DNA from 2 places in the Isachenkonia alkalipeptolytica genome. Region 2 is predicted to be linked to the other one. Evidence: riboswitches for the same ligand, from Rfam matches in the RefSeq annotation. Region 2 holds a riboswitch; the other holds the start of a gene.
What was found. A riboswitch is a leader RNA that binds a small molecule or an ion and turns the genes downstream of it on or off. The one in region 2 is predicted to bind tetrahydrofolate.
Positions count from the first base shown of each region.

Region 1 (3,421 bases), on a different contig from region 2:
GGTGTAAACGATCGGGAAACCAGACTTTTTGAAAACCTCTGGCCCTTAGATCGGGGGGTGTCCTATAACTCTTACCTGATTGTGGATGAAAAAGTGGCTTTATTCGATACCGTGAAGAATACGAAGATGGACGCATTCATAAAAAAAATCGAAGGAATCCTTGGAGATCGAGAGGTTGATTACTTAATCATCAACCATATGGAACCGGACCACTCCGGGGCTATTAAAGATGTTCGCCAACGCTATCCCAATGTGAAAATTGTGGGAAACAGCAAAACCTTCGGCTTTATTGAAAACTTTTACGGCGACTTAAGCCCCTACCATGAAGTAAAGGACGGCGATACCCTGTCCCTTGGAAAGCATGAACTGAAGTTCTTTATGACCCCCATGGTTCACTGGCCGGAAACCATGATGACCTACGAGATGCGCCAGGGGATTTTATTCTCGGGAGATGCCTTCGGTGGTTTCGGCTCCCTGGACGGAGGGATTTTTGACGATGAAGTTAACCTGGAATTTTACATGGACGAAATCCGCCGTTATTACTCCAATATCGTGGGCAAGTTCGGCCCCATGGTACAACGGGCCATTAAAAAACTTAAGGATGCTCAAATTCCCCTGCATGTAATCGCCTCTACCCACGGGCCGGTTTGGCGAAAGGATCCGAGCTGTATTGTGAACTATTATGACCGGTGGTCCCGGGCGGAAACCGAAGAAGGAGTGGTCATCGTTTACGGGTCCATGTATGGAAACACTCAGAAGATGGCGGATCTCATGGCTCGACGACTGTCGGAAAAAGGAATTACAAACATTCGGATCTATGATGCGTCCAAAACCCATGTATCCTATATCATCAGTGATCTTTGGCGTTTTAAAGGGGTGCTTTTGGGAAGCTGTGCCTACAATACAGGACTGTTCCCTGCAATGCAGACCGTGGTCCATAAGATAGAAAACTCTCAGCTAAAAAATCGATACTTAGGTATTTTCGGAACCGCTTCCTGGAGCGGTGGCGGGGTCTCCTCCCTGAAACAATTCGCTGAAAATATCAAGTGGGACTTGGTGGAGGACTCTGTGGAAGCAAAATCCTCCCCTAAAGCGGAAGACCTTGAAAAATGTGCCCTTATTGCAGATGCCTTGGCGGATAAACTGATCGCCGAACGGGGAGAGGAAAGCGCCCCTTGTTAAAAGGTTTGGGGTTATTGAACCCTTAATATTTAGTGTATTCCCTTTACTTTTTTGTTCTAAGGGGATATTATCAAGATGAATACGTGGGCAGAGTAGTCGTTATGCGTTAAGTGTTAGAAGATGGGAAGTTGCTTCTAAACGAAGATTCTTATCGCGTTGTAACGACGCTTCCGCTGCTCCACCATTGGAGATCTCACCAAATTTCTCTTAATGTTGGAGCTTCCATGCCTAACTTAAGAGAAAGGAGGTGACCGTTATGATTGATAACAAAAGAACACCTAAGTCCCCCGCCCCGAAAACCCAGGGTACAAGGCTTCCTATCAAAGCCTTAGTTACCTCTGCACTGTTGGTTTCCATGTCCGTGGTTATCGGTCAATTATCCATGATTTTTGCAAATCACACCCTGCGAATCGGGATCGCTCGAATCCCCATTGTCATTGCCAGCATGCTTTTTGGTCCCTTTGCCGGGGCCCTGGCCGGTTTTATCCAGGACATCATCGGGGTCATGTTGATCGGCGGGGGCTTTCACCCCGGTTTTACTCTAAGTTCCGTATTAGTGGGGATGATCCCCGGAATGGTTGTCTGGTTCACCCGCAGCAAGCTGGGTAAGAAAAAAACCTTCACTTTGTTCAATGCCGCAGTATCCATGGTTTTGATATTCTTTTTGGTAAACCTTACCCTGGATACCTACTGGGCATCCACGATTCTGGGAGATGCCTATTTAGTGCTTCTTCCCCTTAGGGCGACGATCTACGGACTTGTGGCAGTAATCACCACGGTGGTGATTTTAACACTGTCCGGGGTCCTTCAATCCTTTAAGGAGAGAACCCTAAAGCTTTAATGATATTCTTTAGTCATGTCCTTTGATCATATTCTTTGATCTAAAACGCACATCCTCGGAAAAGCCCTCTGTTTCAGAGGGCTTTCCTTGATTAAAACCCAAGGAGGTTCCCATGAAAACCCCAAAAATACACCCTCTTATTGCCCGGGCCAAAGAGTACGGCAGTATTCCCGGCCTCGATACCGTCAAAGCCTTACTTGAAGAACTGGATAACCCTCAGGAAAAACTACAGATTATTCATGTTGCCGGTACCAACGGCAAAGGTTCCATCGCTTCTTTTCTGGAAGGCATGCTTATGGAAAACCACTATCAGGTGGGGCTTTTCACTTCCCCTTATTTTCATGATCCCCGGGAGATGATTCGTTTTAACCGGGAGTTAATACCGCAAAAGGACTTTGAGAAGATCTTGGAAACCTTAGCAATTGCCGTTGAAAAAATGCTGATTAAAGGGAAATCCCATCCGACGGAGTTTGAGATTTATGTAGCCTTGGCTTTTTATTATTTTAGCCGAATATCCACGGACCTACTCATTCTGGAAGCGGGTTTAGGAGGCCGAGAAGATGCCACTAATGTTATTGATAACCCCATTCTTTCTGTCATTACTCAAATCGGACTGGATCATACCGAATTGCTCGGCAATACCCTGGAAGAAATCGCCTATCACAAAGGAGGCATTATCAAAACGAGGGTCCCTGTGGTTCTATTTCCCCAGGAACCCCGGGCCAGGAGGGTTCTGGAAAGCATTGCCAGGAAATCAAACAGTCCTTTGTACTCCTTTGAACCGAACCAGGTAACCATACACAGCAGCTCCTTAGAAGAACAGTGCTTTTCGGTAGACTTTACTTCTTTCCCGGGAGGATGCTCAAGAACAAAAATTCGACTCCCGGGAAAGCATCAAGTGTTTAACGGGGCTACGGCCTTACTTGCCCTTTACGTTCTCCAAAAACAGGGCCTTTTTCCGATGACCTTCGATAGCATTGCCCAGGGCCTATTTGCTGTGCAATGGCCGGGACGATTTGAGGTCTTGGGCCGGGAGCCCTTAACCATCGTTGACGGGGCCCATAACCTCGCCGCCGCAAAAGCCTTAACCGGGACCTTAGACCAACACTGTAGGCAGTACTCCATTACTTTGATCCTTGGGATGTTGGAAGATAAGGATGTGGAGGGCTTTCTCTCGGAGATCATCCCCTATGTGGACAGGGTGATCCTTACCAAACCTCTGAATCCCCGGGCCATGCCGCCCCAGCAGTTAAAAGAGCAACTCCAGGGTTACGCCGTGGACACCTTCCTGGAACCTTCCATTTCCAAAGCAAGCTTTAAAGCCCTGAGTATTACGGATCCATCGGGAATGATCCTAGGGGTCGGTTCCTTATATATGATTGGCGAAGCCCGTAAGGT
Region 1 covers NZ_SUMG01000005.1:91,469-94,889, forward strand. The annotation lists gene ISALK_RS05910 (FprA family A-type flavoprotein) at 1-1,182, shown strand, start outside; THF riboswitch at 1,269-1,360, shown strand; gene ISALK_RS05915 (folate family ECF transporter S component) at 1,439-2,023, shown strand; gene ISALK_RS05920 (bifunctional folylpolyglutamate synthase/dihydrofolate synthase) at 2,136-3,421, shown strand, end outside.
Region 1: it holds a riboswitch for tetrahydrofolate, as region 2 does, so the genes downstream of both, ISALK_RS05915 (folate family ECF transporter S component) here and ISALK_RS01250 (folate family ECF transporter S component) in region 2, are expected to answer to the same signal.

Region 2 (3,421 bases):
CTACATTGGTCCTATGGCTGTAGGGTTTATTATTGTAGCCGCATACCGAATCGGACGAAAGGTGATAAAAGACGGAATCACCTTGGGACTTTTAATATTTGGAGGGGTAACTACATATTTTTTGAGGGAACCCTGGGTGTTTCCCTTGGTGTTGATCTTTGGCGGAGCCGTAAGTGTTTTAACATCTAGGGAAAAGGATATGTGGCATCGGGTTAAATTGAACCCTCCATGGAAGTACTTAATTCTCTTTGGAACCTTCGCCTTAGGAAGCCTGGTGCTGGTGTTTCTCTCGGATAATCAAATGATTCGGCTATTTGAGAGTTTCTACCGCTACGGTTATTTGGTCATCGGCGGCGGACAGGTGGTAATTCCGATGATGTACAGTGAGATTGTGGAAGTGAATCAACACATGAGTAGTCAAGAGTTCTTAACGGGCTACGGTCTGGTACAGGGGCTTCCCGGTCCGATGTTCAGCTTCAGCGCCTATGCCGGGGGCATGGCAGCTCGGGGAGGAAGTGCCGTAACCCAGGTCCTTGGTGCTGTGGTCAGCGGCATAAGCATCTTTCTGCCGGGGCTTTTATTAATTTACTTTATCTATCCCGTGTGGGAACGGCTGAAAGGGATAAAAGGTATTAAAATCGCTCTTCGGGGGATTACCGCCGTGGCCGGAGGACTGATTACCATTGCAGCGGTGATCTTAATGCAAAGCAGCGGGTTTGCGATCGATAACTTTATAGTTATGATCTTGACCGTCGCATTGCTTCTGACGAAGAAAATACCGGCACCCCTGATTGTTCTGGCGGTTCTGGTTTCTGGATTTTTGCTTTAGATTTTGTCTTGAGATAATGTAACTAAATTATTTGTCATAATAAAAGAGATCCCGGAGGAATGAGGTCGGTGAGCATTCATATGAACCTCAAAGGAAATTAAAGGATTGAACTTGAGACAATAAGACGTTTAATATGTAAAAAAAAGGGTACATGCTTACTATAATAATATATGTGAGGGGGTACTGAATATGAAGATTTTGGTAGGATTTGATGGTTCTGAGGGCAGCAAAAAAGCATTAAAGATGGCAAGGAGTTTAATCTACACCTGTGTGGTTGGTGAAATAACGGTTGTTCATGTACAGAGAAAGAGTCCTATCAAGTATGCATCCTATGAAGAAGTACTGGACATAAGTGATATGGATCAGACTTTAAAAGAAGTTTTTGATGAGGCCTACAAAGAAAGTCAGGAATCAATCAAATACCTAGAAAATGCTAAGGTAGAACTTAAAATCATAAAGGGGGATAATCCGGCTCAAGTATTAGCGGATTATGCAGAGGATAGAGCGTTTGATCTGATTGTTGTGGGTGCAAGGGGAGCCAGCGGATTAAATAAATGGAGACCCGGCAGTGTAAGTAAGGGAATCGTGGATAATTGCTGCACAAGTGTGTTGGTTGCAAAATAGTATAATTTAGATGCTTCTGAAGTTTCAAGGTCTTCAGTCTCATCGAGGCATTCTTTCGGTTTACATTCTCTAAATAATCAGTTATTATAGTTCTGTGGGCAGAGTAAGTAGTATGCGTTAAGTGTTAGAAGATGGGAAGTTGCTTCTAAACGAAGATGAACATCGCGTTATACTGCTGCATCCGCTGTTTCACCATTAGAGATTTTACTGAATTTCTCTTAATGTTGGAGCTTCTATGCCTAACTTTGAGAGAAAGGAGGTGCCGAGATGGATCGTTCGGATAATATAAGTGTCAAAAGATTTTTCAGCCCGGGAAAATTAACCACAAGAACTCTGGTTATCAGTGCATTGCTGATTTCCATGGCGGTGGTACTGGGTCAATTTTCCTTTATGGTAGGACCCAGTGTGCGGATAGGATTCAGTCGAATTCCAATTATCGTATCCGGTATGCTGTTAGGGCCCTTAGCCGGAGGGTTGACGGGCATTGTACATGATTTGATCAACTTTATCATGCGGCCTGCCGGCGGTTTTCACCCCGGATTTACCCTGAGTGCCATGATGACGGGAATGATTCCCGGATTTATTGTTCAGTTCAGTTTATTCTCCGGTTTTAGAAAGTTTAACAGATCTCGAAAAGCATTTACCGTAACCAATGTGGTTACCAGTGTTGCTGCGGTTTACTTGATTGTAACCTTGTTGATGAACACCTACTGGCTATCCCAGTTAATCGGGGACAGCTATCTGGTGTTGCTGCCCGTAAGGGCATCAACCCAGTTGTTGGCCAATGTGGTAAATGCCTTAGTGATTGTGATGCTTGCGAAACCTTTGGAAAACTTTAAAAAACAGTATTCATAAGATAAAAAGATAACCCTGCCCCGGAGAGGTTCTAAAAGAACTTTTTCGGGGCAGTTTTTTTGCCCGAGCACAGAACAAGGAGTTCGATGCAAAAATCCTATTCAGAGCTTACCTAGCACCATCGATAGGACTTACCAGCATTGCACTGATGTTTTATGCATATATCCTTATGTAAAAATCATTTGTAAGACCACAGAGTAGTGTATAAGCCTATACAACAATCCTGTCGCCAATAAAACAATTTTAAAAAGGAGAAGATATAAATGGTGATTGAAGAACTCTATCCCCGAGTATTTAAAGAAAGTCCATACGTAAATTTCTAAAAAACTCTTAGAACCATCGGTGATCGAAAAGTTAAAACAGCAAATTCATAAACTGGAACCGTTGTTTGAAGAGATTTAAACGGAAGTTGCCATTTTTGAATAGAAGGAAGTCAGCGGTTTTTTTCAATCAATGCCCCTCATTATATTGCGATTTATTCCGAGGAAAAGGAAGGATATTTATTGAATGCCGGTTATATTCTGCAACAACTGGACTTGTATTTATCAAAAGAAGGGATTGGAACCCTATGGCTGGGACTGGGCAAACCTCAAGAAAGCCTGAAAGCCAAGAACGGCTTACTATATGTAATCACTTTGGCCGTTGGGAAGGCCAAGAAAAAACTTCAGCGGAAAAGCAGCGCCGAGTGTAAACGAAAGGCAGGAACGGTTCACTTGATCCTCGGAGCAAAGCATTTGCTCCGGGATTTATTTTTATTGAGGTCTTTCGAACCAACCACGGACTTTATATTATTCTCCCGTTGATCACCCCGGCCGTAAAGGGTGCAGGATCAGACTTTAAGCCTGTGAAAGGATTATAAAATATATGCTTGGCAATCGTTACTTTTGGTTCACAACATCCAAAAGAGGGTAAAAACACATAAATCAAGAAACACCACGTAAAATTCCATGAGATGAGGAAAATGAGGGCTGAAAATGTTGGAAAAAATTGATTTGTCTTTTAATGTTGGGGAAGAGAATTGTTCGATGGAAATTTTAAAAACATTATGCTTGAAAAAAAATCAATACCGGGGACACATCCAGTGTGATTCTATTATCATGGATCAGGCCGTCG
Region 2 covers NZ_SUMG01000001.1:258,072-261,492, forward strand. The annotation lists gene chrA (chromate efflux transporter) at 1-829, shown strand, start outside; gene ISALK_RS01245 (universal stress protein) at 1,019-1,453, shown strand; THF riboswitch at 1,551-1,642, shown strand; gene ISALK_RS01250 (folate family ECF transporter S component) at 1,721-2,308, shown strand; gene ISALK_RS01255 (nitroreductase family protein) at 2,758-3,111, shown strand.